Regions from separate parts of the Agromyces zhanjiangensis genome, predicted to be linked through region 3. Evidence: predicted binding sites of a transcription regulator. Region 3 holds the regulator's gene; each other region holds the start of a gene.

Region 1 (5,069 bases), on a different contig from region 3:
CGAGCCCGCCGACGGCGGACGCGCGGGTGAGCTCGGCGTCTGGGAGATGACACCGGGCGCGATGCGCGACATCGAGGTCGACGAGGTGTTCCTCGTCATCGCCGGCCGGGCGACGGTCGAGTTCGTCGAGCCGGCGCTGCCGGCGATCGAGCTCCGACCCGGGTCGATCGTGCGCCTCGACGCGGGCATGTCGACGGTGTGGACCGTGACCGAGACGCTGCGGAAGCTGTTCATCGCCCGCTGACCGCTGCCGCCCCCGGTCGGCCGCGTCGTCAGAGCTCGCAGTCGAGCGCGAGGGCCGCGTAGTCGAGGACCGCGCGGCGGCACTCCGCCCGGTCGAGGCCGAGCCCGAGCAGGGGGTACATGTCGTACGAGTCCTCGAGCGCGACGAGGTTCCGTGCGATCGCGGCGACGGGCATGCGCGGCCGGAACGCCCCGAGCCCGGCGCCGATCTCGAGCGTCGTGCGGAACAGCATGACCTGCCGCTCGATGATCGATCGATGCAGGGGGCGCAGTTGCGGTCGCTCGGGCAGCAGCGCGATGCTCTCGTACACGATCCGGAGGTCGTCGCTGATCTCGTCGGGGATGCCCGCTTCGATCATGGCCCGAAGGCGCTCACGCGGGTCGGCGACCTCCTCGGCGATCCGGCGGCGGCGCTCGTAGAACTCCTCGAGCACCCCCTCGACGGCCGCTGCGACGAGGTCGTCGAAGGTCGGGAAGTAGTACAGCACGCTGCCCGCGCTGACCTCGGCTTCGGCGGCCACGGTGCGCACGTTCGCCTGCAGGATGCCGCGCTCCCCGGCGACGCGACGCAGCGCCGCGACGAGGGCGTCGCGGCGCTGCGCCTGCTTGGTGGAGTACTTCACGTCACCGTTCCGGGGTCAGTCGGCGGTCGTCTCCGCCAGCGCGGCGTACTGCGCGGGGTTGCGACGGCGGAGGACCAGTCCCCACACGATACCGGCCGCGAACAGCACCGGGGTGGGCAGGATGAGCAGCGCGTTCGCGCCGGGTTCGAGACCCGTCACGTACTGGAAGTTGAGCACGATGAGCAGGAACCCGCCGATCAGGCCGAGCGCGCCGATGACGGGAGCGACCACAACCCGGAACCGGCCGTATCCGCGCCGGTCGCGGGCGAAGAACCCGATGACCGACACGGCGGCGACCGCCTGCGCGAAGACGAGTCCGGCGACGCCGGCGCCGTACGACCAGATGCCGAGCTGCAGGATCGGGTCGGCACCGGTGGCCCAGGCCGCGAGGATCGCGACCACGGCGATCGCGGCGATCGTCGTGCTCGCCACATGCGGAGACTTGCTGGTGGGGTGGGTGCGTGCGAGTCGCTTGGGCAGGAGTCCCTCGCGGGCGAGCGAGTAGGCGTAGCGGCTCGAGGCGTTGTGGAAGGCCAGCAGGCACGCGAAGAAGCTCGTCACGATGAGCACCTGCAGCGCGATCCCCGCCCACGAGCCGAGGTACTGCTCGCCCGCGATGAACACGGTCGACTCGAAGTCGTCGCTCGCGACGAGGTCGACCACGCCCTCGATGCCGAAGGCGACCGTGATCATCCAGAACGTGAACGCGTAGAACACCGCGAGGAAGCCGATCGCGATGTAGGTGGCGATCGGCACGGTGCGCGCCGGGTCCTTCGCCTCCTCGGAGTAGATCGCCGTGCCCTCGAAGCCCATGTACGCGCCGAAGCCCGTGACGAACAGCGCGGCCACGCCCGGCGCGAGGAAGACGGCCTCGGGTGCGAACGGCGCCGCGCTCCACGGCTCCGGGCCGCCGTTCACGAGGACCGCGATCGACAGCACGAGCAGGATGCCCACCTCAGCCGTGAGGAGCACGGCGAGCACCTTCGCACCGACGTCCACCTTGCGGTAGCCGAGGAAGGCGACGCACGCGACGGCGATGAGCGACCAGATCGGCCACGGCAGGTCGAGGCCGACCAGGTTGGCGAAGGTCAGCTGGGCGAAGAAGCCGAGGAATCCGTAGAAGCTGACCGAGAGGACGATGTAGGCGAACACCGTGACCAGGGCCGTCCCGATGCCGACGGGCTTGCCGAGCCCGCGCGAGGCGTACGCGTAGAAGGCTCCGGTGTTGCGGACGTGCCGCGACATCGCGGTGAAGCCGACCGCGAAGAAGACCAGGATGGCGCCGCAGACGAGGATCGCGCCCGCAGCGCCGACGCCGCCGAGCCGCATGGTCGTGGGCGCGGCACTCGCGACCACCGTCAGCGGGGCGGCCGCGGACACGACGAAGAACACGATGTCCCACACGCGGAGCCGGCCGCCGGCGAGCCTGCCGGCTCCGGCCGCCTGCTGGGTCGGCGGGGCGCCGGATTCGATCGTCTCGGGGATCTGTTGCGTCATTGCAAGGTCTCCTCACGCGCTGGGCGCTGGTCGGTGTAAGAACTTGAACATGCATTCAACTTTCTGTCGACGGCTTCTGTCAAGGCTGTTATCGTCGGAAGTCGCAACATCTGAACGATTGTTCGAGTAATGGAGTCGACGATGACCACCACGCCGCAGCCCCCCGCCCGCGCCCGCGACCTCGGCGTGCCCTTCGACGGCACCCCCGGTCCCTGGAACGCGATCACCGACGTCCCCGGCGTCGAGGTCGGCTACGCGACGATCATCGAGGGAGGCCCCGGTGACGAGGTCGTCGCACGCACCGGGGTGACCGCGATCCTGCCGCGCGGCCGCGAGGGGGCGAACGTCCCCTGCGCCGCCGGCGTCCACTCGCTCAACGGCAACGGCGAGCTCACCGGCCGCAGCTGGATCGAGGAATCCGGGTCGCTCACGCTTCCGATCGGCATCACCAACAGCCACGGGGTCGGCGCGGTGCACACCGGCATCGACCGCTGGGCGCACGAGGTGCACCCTGAACTGGCCACCGAGTGGATGCTCCCCGTCGTCGGCGAGACCTGGGACGGCTACCTGAACCAGATCAACGCCGGCCACGTGCGCCCCGAGCACGCGATCCTCGCCATCGAGTCGGCCGCGAGCGGCCCGGTCGCCGAGGGCAATGTCGGCGGCGGCACGGGCATGAACTGCTACGGCTTCAAGGGCGGGTCGGGCACGGCGTCGCGCGTCGTGCGCCACGGCGACGAGACGCACACGGTCGGCGTCTTCCTCCAGGCCAACTTCGGCAGCCGCCACGAGCTGCGGCTCGCAGGCGTGCCGCTCGGCCGGGAGACGGCCGCCCCGAACCCGTACGAGGACATCGAGTGGTTCGTCCGCGACGGCCAGCGGGCGCGCGTGCGCGCGGGCTCGGGCAGCGTCATCGGCATCGTCGTCACCGACGCGCCGCTGCTGCCGGGCCAGTGCGAGGCGCTCGCCCGACGCGTCCCGCTCGGCCTGGCGCGCACCGGCACGACCGGCAGCCACTTCTCGGGCGATATCTTCCTGGCCTGCTCGACCGGCAACCCCGGCTCGTTCACCTCGAGCATCCCAACCTCCGAGGTCGGCGACGAACCGTACGAGACCGCCCGCTACGTGCCGTGGGGTCGAATCGACCCCTACTTCGAGGCCGTCGTCCAGGCAACCGAGGAGGCCGTCGCGAACGCGCTCGTCGCCGCGCGCGACATGGTCGGTCGCGACGGGCACGCCAACGTCGCACTGCCGCACGACGAGGTGCGCGCCGCGTTCCCGAGCCGGGTGAGGCCCTCGGCGGCCTGACGCGGGGAGTCAGCCCGAGGTCACCCGCGCGCGTGGATCCGCCGGAACCCGCACGTCGGCGACCTGCTCGAGGTGCGGATGCCGCTGGTCGCCGTCGTCGACGACGCCCGTGTGCCACGTCAGCCTCAGCTCGTCGGGGCGATCGACGAGCATCGCGAGGTTGTTGGCGAACCACGGCCCCTTCACGGTGCGCCAGCGGAACGGCGCATCGGGCACCTTGGCCGAACGCGCGGCGAGCCGGCCGATCGGCGTCGCCGCGCCGTACGACATCACGACCGAGAACCAGCGCATGACGCGCGGCAGCGGGTTCCGGATGGGCGAGCACACCGCCTGGAGGATCCGCGACCCCGGGACGTCGTCGCGGTCGACCTGGGCGAGATAGGAGTAGTGCACGTCGCCCGCGAGGAACAGCACGTTCTGCGGTGCCGCGCCGCGCTCGCCGGCGGCGAGCTCCCGAACCATCCGCGCGACCTTCTGGAAGGTGTCCTCCCAGGCCGCCCAGTGCTCGAGGTCGACGGCCTGGCGGAGCACCTCGCCCACGCGGGCCGCCCGCCGGCCCCAGGCGCCCTGCGAGATCGCCTCGTCCCACGCCTCGACGTTGTGCAGCCCCATCGGGAGGAGGAACGGGAGGGAGGTCGCGATGAGCACGTGCCGGAAGTCCCCTCGCAGCTGCGCGTCGAACCAGTCGAGCTCGTCCGGATCGAGCAGGGCCCGGGCGTCCGGGTCGAGCTGGCGTGCGGCGCGGGAGTCGACGACGACGAGGCGGATGTCGTCGAAGTCGCGCGTGTAGCTCCATCGCACGCTCGTCGGCTCCCGGTCGCTGCGGTCGGCGAACGCGTCGACCTCGTCGGTGAGGTCGAGCTCGTGGTCGCCGTCGTGACCGGCCACCCGCTGCCAGAGTTCGTCCCGCGACCGCTCCTCGGGCGTCAGGTTGCCGAGGTGCTGGTACACCCAGTACGACCCGAGCCCGGCCACGATGCGGCCGTGCCACCACGAGGTGGCCTCCATCTTCTGCTTCCAGTCGTGCGAGGCGTTCCAGTCGTCGCGCACGTCGTGGTCGTCGAAGATCATCGCCGTCGGCACCGTCGACAGCAGCCACCGGTTCGCCGGGTCCGACCAGGCCAGCCGGTACAGGTGGGCGTACTCCTCGTAGTCCTTCAGCTCCTCGCCCGGCTCCTCGTCGATGTCGCGCTTGTTCCGGATGAACTCCTGCATCTCCTCCGACGTGATGTCGGCGTACACCTGGTCGCCGAGGAACATCATGAGGTCCGGGCGCTCGGCGTAGGCGTCGGCGAGCGCGAGCGCGAACGTGCGCATCGCGTCGACGCCGTGCGTCAGGTTCCCCTTCAGATCATGCGGCACGCTCGTGCGGCACGACCCGTAGGCCATGCGCAGGCG
Region 2 (5,069 bases), on a different contig from region 3:
TCCGAGGATCAGAACGGCTCGAGGACGCCCGTACCGAGCAGCACGAAGACCGTCGTGCCGAGCGCGATCCGGTAGATCACGAACGGCAGGAAGCTGTGCCGTGAGATCCACCGCATGAAGAAGGCGATCACGAGGATCGCGACCACGAACGCGACGACGGTCGCGGCGGCGGTCTCGATCGGGCCGTACACGGCCGGCTCGCCCCAGCTCTTGAAGAGCTGGTAGAAGCCCGAGCCGAACACCGCGGGGATCGCGAGGAGGAACGCGTAGCGCGCCGCCGCCGCACGCTCGTAGCCCAGCAGGAGGCCCATCGTGATCGTGCCGCCAGAACGCGAGACGCCCGGGATGAGCGCGAGCGACTGCGCGAGGCCGAAGTAGATGCCGTGCGGGTAGGTGAGCTCGTCGAGCTTGCGTCGCTTCGCACCCGCCCAGTCGGCGAGGCCCAGCACGATGCCGAAGACGATGAGCATCGTCGCGACGACGTAGAGCGAGCGGAACACCGTCTCGATCTGGTCCTGGAACAGCAGCCCGAGCACGACGATCGGGATCGACCCGACGATGATGAGCCAGCCCATCCGCGCGTCCGGGTCGTCGCGCGGCACGCGGCCGAGGAGGGCGCCGAACCACTGGCGGATGATCCGGACGATGTCGCGCCAGAAGAAGACCACGACCGCGGCCTCCGTGCCGAGCTGCGTGATCGCGGTGAACGCGGCACCCGGGTCGGCCGCGTTGGGCAGGAACTCCCCCAGGATCCGCAGGTGCGCGCTCGAGGAGATCGGCAGGAACTCGGTGAGTCCCTGCACGAGGCCGAGGATCAGGGCTTCGAACAAGTGGGCATCGCCTTCCGCCCCTCGACGCGAAGGGCACGGGACCGTCGTGGTCGGGAACGGGTGGGCGCGATCAGTACGCCAGGAGCAGGTCCTTCAGGACCTGCCTACCGAAGACTAGTGCGTCGAGCGGCACGCGTTCGTCCACCCCGTGGAACATCGCAGGGAAGTCGAGGCCGTCGGGCAGCCGGAGCGGTGCGAAGCCGTAGCCCGCGACGCCGAGGCGCGACAGCGCCTTGTTGTCGGTGCCGCCGCTCAGCAGGTACGGGAAGACCGCCGCCTCGGGGTCGTGCTCGTGCAGGGCGTGCGTGACGGCGTCGACGAGCGGCCCCCGCGTGGGTGCCTCGAGGCCGACGTCCCGGTGCACGATCTGGATCTCGATGTCGGGGCCGATGAGCTCGGCGACCTCGGCGAGCACCGCGTCCTCCTCCCCCGGCAGGGTGCGGATGTCGACGAGCGCCTCGGCGCGGTCGGGGATGACGTTGTGCTTGTAGCCGGCCTGCAGCAGCGTGGGGTTCGACGTCGTCCGCAGCGTCGCCGTGATGAACCCGGACGCCGAGCCGGTCGCGAGCGCCAGCTCGTCGGGCGCGACCTGCTCCGGGTCGACGCCGAGTGCGCCGGCGATCGCCGCGAGCAGCTCCCGCGTCGTTCCCGTCAGCCTGATCGGCCACTCGCGTCGTCCGATCCGCGCGATCGCGTCGGCGAGCTTCGTGACCGCGTTGTCGCGGACGAGCCTGGAGCCGTGCGCGGCCGTGCCGTGCGCCACGAGCCGCACCCAGACGAGGGACTTCTCACCGGTCTGCAGGAGGTAGGCGCGCCTCCCGCCGACCGTGATCGAGTAACCGCCCACCTCGCTGATCGCCTCGGTTGCGCCTGCGAAGAGCTCGGGGTGCTCGTCGACGAGCCAGCTCGCGCCGTAGAGCCCGCCCGCCTCCTCGTCGGCGAAGAAGCCGAGGACCAGCTCGCGCTCGGGCAGGCGCCCCTCGGCCAGGATGTCGCCGACGGCCGTGAGGATCATGGCGTCCATGTCCTTCATGTCCACCGCGCCACGGCCCCACAGCATGCCGTCGCGGATCTCCCCGGCGAACGGGTCGACGCTCCAGTTCCGGGGATCGGCGGGCACGACGTCGAGGTGCCCGTGCAGGACGAGCGCTGGCTTGTCGGGGTTCGCACCCGGGACGCGCGCGACGACGTTCGCCCGGCGCGGCGCCGACTCGTACACGACCGGGTCGAGGCCCATGCGGCGCAGGTGCGCCTCGACGTACTCCGCGGCCTCGCGCTCGCCGTTGGACCGTCCCTCGCCGTGGTTCGTCGTGTCGAAGCGGATGAGGTCGCGCGCGATGATCGCGGTCTCGTCGAGCTCGGGCGGCAGCCCGGGCCGGGGCCCGGGCTCGGGGGTCGTCGGGAGCGTCTCGGCCATGCGCTCCACGCTATCGCGAGGGCCGGGCGGACGCCGCGACCGGGTGCGCTCCGGTCGGGGATCGCGACGCTCCTGGCGGCGATGGATGCCTCGGGAACTCGGCTTTCCGGGGCTGACCTGCGGCTCTGCTCGCGGGGCGGTCCGTCCGGCCGCCGCGTGGTCAAAGGGCCCCGGAAACCGTGCTAATGTCTTCTACGGCCGCTGAGCGATCGGAGGCCGAGGCAACGCGCGGGTGGCGGAATTGGCAGACGCGCTAGCTTGAGGTGCTAGTGCCCGGATAGGGCGTGGGGGTTCAAGTCCCCCCTCGCGCACGCGTTGTCGAGAAGGCCGGATCTTCGGATCCGGCCTTCTCGTGTTTAACGCGGACTGCCCCGTGCAGCATCCAAAATGCGTCTCGCACGACGCCGTGTGGTCCACAACTCGGAAACGAGTCGCGCGTCGATGCGGTGGGCCCGGCGTTTCGCCCCGGGAACGCCGCCCTCCGCCCGCGCGTTCCTGAAGTCGGGACTGGTCGCATCGCGCGCCAGTGGCCGACGCGACCCCCGCTCGGGGGCATGGACGGGTGGCATCCGCGACTTGCCTCATTCGAACATGTGTTCGAACATTGAGGGGTGACGATGACCGCTCCCCGACCCGCGCCCGACGGTGCGATCGCCCCCGAGCCGGCGCCCGCCGCACGGCTCGAGCGGGTCGAGGAGCTGCAGGCGCGCATCCGCGGCATGCAGGCGACACGGCTCGACACGCGAGCCGTGCCCACCCACCCGGCACTCGCGAGCGTGCTGCCGGGCGGCGCGCTCCGCGAGGGTGCGGTCGTCCAGGTCGAGGGCTCGATCACCCTGCTCATGGCCGCCCTCGCCGGGCCGTCGCGGAGCGGGCGCTGGGTCGCGGTCTCGGGCATCCCGGAGTTCGGCGTCGAGGCGGCGGCGCGGTTCGGCATCGACCTGGAGCGGCTCGTGCTCGTGCCCGCCCCCGGGCGGCAGTGGCTGACGGTCGCCGCGGCGCTCGCCGACGTGATCCCCGTGGTCGCCGTGCGACCCGCCGGGCGGCTCGCCCCGGCCGAGGCCTCGCGGTTCGCGGCCCGGCTGCGACAGCGCGGCGCGCTGCTGCTCGTCGACGGCGACTGGCCGGGCAGCGATGCCCGGCTCGAGCTGGAGCGGAGCGACTGGAGCGGCCTCGAGCGCGGGCACGGGCATCTCGCCGAGCGCGAGGTCGTCGTCCGGGTCACGGGGCGCGGCGAGGTCGGCCGAGGCGCTCGGCGGCGACTGCGGCTTCCGGCGGGCGACCTCGGGTTCGCCGCGATCGACGAGACGGGCGCGTCGTCCGCGCTCCGCGCCGTCGGGGCCGGGAGCGGCAGTGAGCCGGCCGACGCACCCGAGCGCGACGAGGTCGAGCCAGCGGTCGCAGCGGCGGTCGCGGCATCCGCTCACGGCACGGCGCACCGACCCGACTACGCGGCGAGGGCCTCGTGAGCACGGGCGTGCGCACCATCGTGCTGTGGTGCCCCGACTGGCCGGTGCTCGCCGCGTGCCGCGAGCACGGCATCGATCCCGCGCTGCCCGTCGCCCTCACCGAGAAGGGGCTCGTGCACTCGTGCTCGCCCGCGGCGCGGCGCGACGGGGTCACGCGCGGGCTGCGGCTGCGCGAGGCGCAGTACCGCTCGACCGCGCTCACGGTGCTGGAGTACGACGCGGCGCTCGACCACCGCGCGTTCGAGCCGATCGTGCGCGGCGTCGAGGCGATCGTCCCGGGCGTGCAGGTGCTGCGGCCCGGCACGTTGGCGATGCGGGCGCGCGGTCCGGTCAGGTACTACGGCGGTGAGGATGCCGCGGCGCGAGCGCTCCTCGAGGCCGCCGCGGCCCTCGGCGTCGCGGGCCCGCGCGTGGGCATCGCCGACGGGCCGTTCGCAGCCGAGCAGGCGGCGCGGGCCGCGGGCGCCGCACCGGTCGCGGGCGCTCCGCGCGCTGCGGGCGGCGCGCGGACACCCGGCGAGATGCTCGCCGTGCCGCCGGGCGAGTCGGCCGCCTTCCTCGCGCCGCTGCCGGTCTCGCTCGTGGCTGACGCGCGCACCACGACCCTGCTGCACCGGCTGGGCGTCCGCACGCTCGACGAGTTCGCGGCGCTGCCCGACGACGACGTGCGGCGGCGATTCGGCGCGGCCGGCGCGTTCGCCCACGATCGGGCCGCCGGGCGCGAACGGTCGCTCGTGGCGCCGCGGACTCCCCCGCCCGACTTCGAGGTGGAGCAGCACTTCGAGCCGCCGCTCGAGCGGGTCGACCAGCTCGCGTTCGCGTTCCGGGTGGGGGCCGAGGAGTTCATCGAGCGGATGCGCGCCGTGCGGCTCGTGTGCACCGGCATCCGCGTGGAACTCGACGACGAGCGCGGCGGCCACTCGAGCCGCAGCTGGCTGCACCCGCACTGGTTCACGCCGGCCGACGTGGTCGACCGGGTGCGCTGGCAGCTGCAGGGTGCGGGCACGGCCGATGCGGGACTCGAGTCCGCGATCGTGCGCCTGCGGATCGTGCCCGAACGCGTCGACTCGACCGGCAACCACGAGGAGGGCTTGTGGGGCGGCGGGCCCGACGAGCGCGTGCACCACGGGCTCACGCGCGTGCAGGGCATGCTCGGGCACGAGGGCGTGGTCACGGCGGCGATCGGCGGCGGACGCATGCTCGCCGACCGCCAAGTGCTCGTGCCCTGGGGTGATCGCGCGCCCGAGCGCACCGCGGCCGCCGCCCCGTGGCCGGGGAGCCTGCCCGCGCTCGCGCCCGCGAGCGTGTTCCGCGACCGGCAGGCCGTCTCGCTCGTCGACGGTGCCGGCGCCG
Region 3 (5,069 bases):
GAGCGCGTCGCCGTACCGCGAGATGCCGCGCTTGTCGCCGAGCGCCTGGCGGATCGCGGTGCCGAGCGCGATGCCGACGTCCTCGACGGTGTGGTGCACGTCGATCTCGATGTCGCCCTTCGCCCGCACGGTGAGGTCGGTGAGCGAGTGCTTCGCGAACGCGGTGAGCAGGTGGTCGTAGAAGGGCACGCTCGTCTCGATGTCGCTCGTGCCGGTGCCGTCGAGGTCGATCGAGAGGTCGATGCTCGACTCGCTGGTCTCGCGCTGCACGCGCGCGGTGCGCGCGGGGCGGTCGGTGCTCATGGGGTCATCCTATTCGGGAGGGTCGGGGTGGATTCCGGGCTCGATCAGGCGTTCGCCGCGGCGGCGGGCGCGAACGACGCCATGGCCTCGAGGAAGGCGGTCGTCTCGGCCTCGGTGCCCGCAGTGACTCGCAGGCAGCCCGGCAGCCCGATCTCGCGGATCAGGATGCCGCGCTCGAGGAGCGCCTCGAACACCGCGTGGGGATCGTCGACGCCGCCGAAGAGCACGAAGTTCGCGCCGCTGCGGTACGGACGGAAGCCGAGCGCGCGGAGCTCGTGCGTGATCCGCTCGCGCTGGGCGCGGATCTCGTCGACCATCGCCAGCATCTCGCCGGAGTGGGCGAGGGCGCCGAGCGCTGCGGCCTGCGTGAGGGCGGAGAGGTGGTACGGGAGCCGGACGAGCCGCAGCGCGTCGATGACGGCGGGGTCGGCGGCGAGGTAGCCCACGCGCGCACCCGCGAAGGCGAACGCCTTGCTCATCGTGCGGGAGACGAGGATCCTCGGCCGCCCCTCGAGGAGCGTGAGCGCGCTCGGCGTGCCCGGGTCGGCGAACTCGTGGTACGCCTCGTCGACGACGACCACGCCGCGCGCGGCGTCGGCGACCGCGGCGATGGTCTCGAGCGCGAGCGGCGTGCCCGTCGGGTTGTTCGGCGAGCACAGCAGCACGATGTCGGGGTCGTGGCGCTCGATCGTCGCGACGGCGGTCTCGGGCGAGAGCTCGAAGTCGGCGTCGCGATCGGTCGCGATCCACCCGGTGCCCGTGCCCGAGGAGAGCAGGCCGTACATCGAGTAGGTCGGCGAGAAGCCGAGCGCGGTGCGGCCCGGCCCGCCGAAGGCCTGCAGCACGTGCTGGAGGACCTCGTTCGAGCCGTTCGCCGCCCAGAGCTGCTCGGGCCGGAGGTCGTGGCCGAGGTAGCGCGCGAGGGCCGTGCGCAGCTCGGTGAACTCGCGGTCGGGGTATCGATTGAGCCCGATGATCGCGGCAGCGACCCGGGCGACGATGTCGTGCGCGACGTCCTCGGGGATCGGATGCGTGTTCTCGTTGACGTTGAGTGCGACGGGCACGTGCTTCTGCGGGGCGCCGTACGGGGACTTGCCGCGGAGGTCGTCACGGATGGGAAGGTCGTCGAGACTCGTCACCGATCAATGCTATCCGCGTGCATCGGCGTGTTTCGTGCGCGCGACCTGCCCGGCGGCGGTCAGCCGAGCGCGGGGAGGACGAGCTGCTGCCCGGGCTGCACCACGGCGTCGTCGAGGCCGTTCAGCCGCATGATCTCGTAGATGACGTCGCGCGGGTCGGACGACGGCGCGATCGCCTCGGCGATGCCCCAGAGCGTGTCGCCGGCGCCGACCTCGACGGTCTCGAACGCCGCCGGTGCTCGGCCGTCGTCGATCCCGGCGACGGCGCCGCCGCTCGAGAGAGCACCGATCAGCGCCCCGAGCACCAGCGGGAGCGCGGCGAGCCCGGTGACGACGACGCGACCGCGCCTGGTGAGCCTGAGCCTGGTACGCGGGGTCGCCGACCCGAACGCGGGCATCGTCGAGGCCGCACTCGCGGCCCCCATCACCACTGCACTCATTCCGCACCTCCCGGGCTCCAGCCCCGCATCCGGCCCTCGGCCGGGAGGGCCGGATGCGAAGCTGTGTTCCGAATATATCTTCGAACAATCGAAGCCGCAAGCACCGGACGGGTGGGAATCCGGCCGGGAATCCGCGACACACTCGAACGGATGTTTGTCGCGCGTGTGCGAGGCGGATACAGTTTCGAATGTCCGACGACAGTCGAACACCGACCACCGACATCCGGGCCGACGCGGTCCCGACGAGAGGCGAGGCACGTGAGCATCGACATCGACCAGGCACGCGGCGCGAGCGGCCGGTCGCGTCGGCGCAAGACGCTGAGCCCGAAGCAGCTGGCCATCCTCGAGGTCATCCGGGGCTCGGTCGCCGACCGCGGCTACCCGCCGAGCATGCGCGAGATCGGCGACGCCGTCGGGCTCTCCTCGCTCTCGAGCGTCACGCACCAGCTCAACCAGCTCGAGCTCGCCGGCTACCTGCGACGCGACCCGAACCGCCCCCGCGCGCTCGAGATCCTCATCGACGTGCCCGGCGCCGAGCAGCGCCCGTCGTCGGCCGAGCCCGCGCCGGTGGGCGACGCGGCCATGGTCCCCCTGGTCGGCCGCATCGCCGCCGGCGTGCCCATCACCGCCGAGCAGCAGATCGAAGAGGTCTTCCCGCTCCCCCGCCAGCTCGTCGGCAAGGGCGAGCTGTTCATCCTGAAGGTCGTCGGCGACTCGATGATCGACGCCGCGATCTGCGACGGCGACTGGGTCGTCGTGCGCTCGCAGCGCACGGCCGAGAACGGCGAGATCGTGGCGGCGATGCTCGACGGCGAGGCCACCGTCAAGGTCTTCCGCCAGCGCGACGGCCACACCTGGCTGCTCCCCCGCAATTCGGCGTTCGAGCCGATCCTCGGCGACGAGTCCGAGGTGCTCGGCAAGGTCGTCGCAGTCCTCCGCACCGTCTAGCGAGCGGATCGCCCGGCCTGCACCGGCACCGACGACGAGGGCGGATGCCGCGGGCTCGCCCCGCGGCATCCGCCCTCGATCACCGGAGTCAGGACGTCGCCACCGCGACACCCTCGCGCACCGAGCGCGTCGCCTCCACGATGTTCGCGAGCGACGCGACCGTCTCGTCGTAGCCGCGCGTCTTCAGGCCGCAGTCGGGGTTCACCCAGAGCCGTCCGGCGGGCACGCCGTCGACCGCGCGCTCGAGGAGCGAGCGCACCTCCTCGACGCTGGGCACGCGCGGCGAGTGGATGTCGTACACCCCCGGACCCACGCCGTGGTCGAACCCGCTCGCGGCCAGGTCGCCCACGACCTCCATGCGGCTGCGCGCCGCCTCGATCGAGGTGACGTCGGCGTCGAGCTCGCGGATCGCGTCGATGACGACGCCGAACTCCGAGTAGCAGAGGTGCGTGTGCACCTGCGTCGCGGGCGCCGCGCCGCCCGTGGCGAGGCGGAACGAGCCGACCGACCAGTCGAGGTAGGCGGGCTGGTCGGCGAGCTTCAGCGGCAGGAGCTCGCGCAGCGCCGGCTCGTCGACCTGGATGACACGGATGCCGGCCTGCTCGAGGTCGCCGATCTCGTCGCGCAGCGCGAGCGCGACCTGCCGGGCGGTGTCGCCGAGGGGCTGGTCGTCGCGCACGAACGACCACGCGAGGATCGTGACCGGCCCCGTGAGCATGCCCTTCACCGGCTTCTCGGCGAGCGACTGCGCGTACGCCGACCACTCGACCGTCATCGGCGCCGGGCGCGAGACGTCGCCCCAGAGGATCGACGGGCGCGTGCAGCGCGAGCCGTACGACTGCACCCAGCCGTGCTGCGTGACCGCGAAGCCGTCGAGCAGCTCGGCGAAGTACTGCACCATGTCGTTGCGCTCTGGCTCGCCGTGCACCAGGACGTCGAGGCCGAGGTCCTCCTGCAGCCGGATCACGCGCGCGATCTCCTCGCGCATGAGCTCGCGGTACGCGGCATCCGTCAGTTCGCCCTTCACCAGGCGGGCCCGGGCGCGACGGATGTCGGCCGTCTGCGGGAAGGAGCCGATCGTGGTGGTCGGCAGCGCCGGCAGCGCGAGGTCCTCCTGCGCGGCGACGCGGTCGTCGTAGGCCGCACGGGCGAACGCGGTCGCGTCGAGCGCGGCGAGGCGGTCGCGCACGGCCGGCACGCGCACGCCCGGCGCGGCGGCCCGGTCGGCGAGAGCGGCGGATGCCGCGTCGAGGTCGGCCGCGATGGCCTCGCGCCCCTCGGCGAGGCCGCGCGCGAGCGCCGCGACCTGCGCGACCTTCTGGTCGGCGAACGCGAGCCAGCTCACGAGGCGCGCATCGAGCGCGGTCTCCTCGTCGACGTCGTGCGGGACGTGCAGGAGCGACGTGGAGGTCGAGACGGCGACGGAGCCCGAGAACGAGCGGAGCGCCTCGGCACGCGCGAACGCGTGGGCGAGGTCGCCGCGCCAGATGTTGTGGCCGTCGACGACGCCGGCGACGAGGACCTTCGCGGCGAGCGCCTCCTCGGTCACCGGGTCGAGCTGCGCGGGGAGGCCGCCGCGGACGAGGTCGAGTCCGACGGCCTCGACCGGGGTGGCCGCGAGCGCCGGCAGCGCCTCAGCGAGGTCGCCGTACGGCGCCGCGACGAAGATCGCCGGCCGCGCGTCGGCCGCACCGAGCTCGTCGTACGCCTCCGCCACGGCTTCGAGCACGCGCTCGCGCGGCTCGTCGAGGCTCTCGCTGACGAGCCCCGGCTCGTCGAGCTGCACCCACTCGGCGCCCGCTGCGGCGAGCTCGGCGAGGAGCGCCCGGTAGACGGGGACGAGGTCTGCGAGACGGTCGATGGGACGGAAGCCGTCGGGCGCGCCATCCGCCGCCTTCGACAGCAGGAGGAACGTGACGGGGCCGACGAGCACCGGTCGCGTGACGAAGCCCGCGTCGCGCGCCTCGCGCACCTGCGCGACGAGCGCGTCCGCGTGCGCGGCGAACGCGGTGTCGGGGCCGATCTCGGGCACGAGGTAGTGGTAGTTCGAGTCGAACCACTTCGTCATCTCGAGCGGGGCGTCCGCACCCTCGCCGCGGGCCACCGTGAAGTAGCCGGCGAGGTCGAGTCGGCCGTCGGCGTCGAGCAGGCGCTCGAATCGCGTCGGGATCGCGCCCACGGCGACGGCGGCGTCGAGCACCTGGTCGTAGTACGAGAACGACTCGGGGATCGCCGAGTC

What was found. Region 3 encodes LexA, which represses DNA repair genes until DNA is damaged. Its sites were predicted from a motif close to TCGAACANNTGTTCGA; they were not measured.
Region 1: ABME02_RS13520 (DmpA family aminopeptidase) is a predicted target of LexA. The motif match lies at 2,407-2,422, and genes of this name have one in related genera.
Region 2: imuA' (DnaE2-dependent mutagenesis accessory factor ImuA') is a predicted target of LexA. The motif match lies at 2,833-2,848, and genes of this name have one in related genera.

What each region holds. Positions count from the first base shown of each region.
Region 1 is NZ_JBEPKB010000007.1:53,621-58,689, forward strand. It holds gene ABME02_RS13505 (cupin domain-containing protein) at 1-244, shown strand, start outside; gene ABME02_RS13510 (TetR/AcrR family transcriptional regulator) at 273-866, opposite strand; gene ABME02_RS13515 (APC family permease) at 882-2,363, opposite strand; gene ABME02_RS13520 (DmpA family aminopeptidase) at 2,505-3,671, shown strand; gene ABME02_RS13525 (alkaline phosphatase D family protein) at 3,681-5,069, opposite strand, start outside.
Region 2 is NZ_JBEPKB010000002.1:276,287-281,355, forward strand. It holds gene ABME02_RS04500 (undecaprenyl-diphosphate phosphatase) at 9-830, opposite strand; gene ABME02_RS04505 (M20/M25/M40 family metallo-hydrolase) at 901-2,247, opposite strand; tRNA gene ABME02_RS04510 (tRNA-Leu) at 2,474-2,558, shown strand; gene imuA' (DnaE2-dependent mutagenesis accessory factor ImuA') at 2,865-3,716, shown strand; gene ABME02_RS04520 (DNA polymerase Y family protein) at 3,713-5,069, shown strand, end outside.
Region 3 is NZ_JBEPKB010000012.1:90,374-95,442, reverse strand. It holds gene hisB (imidazoleglycerol-phosphate dehydratase HisB) at 1-303, opposite strand, end outside; gene ABME02_RS17865 (histidinol-phosphate transaminase) at 348-1,442, opposite strand; gene ABME02_RS17860 (LysM peptidoglycan-binding domain-containing protein) at 1,502-1,882, opposite strand; gene lexA (transcriptional repressor LexA) at 2,153-2,830, shown strand; gene metE (5-methyltetrahydropteroyltriglutamate--homocysteine S-methyltransferase) at 2,919-5,069, opposite strand, start outside.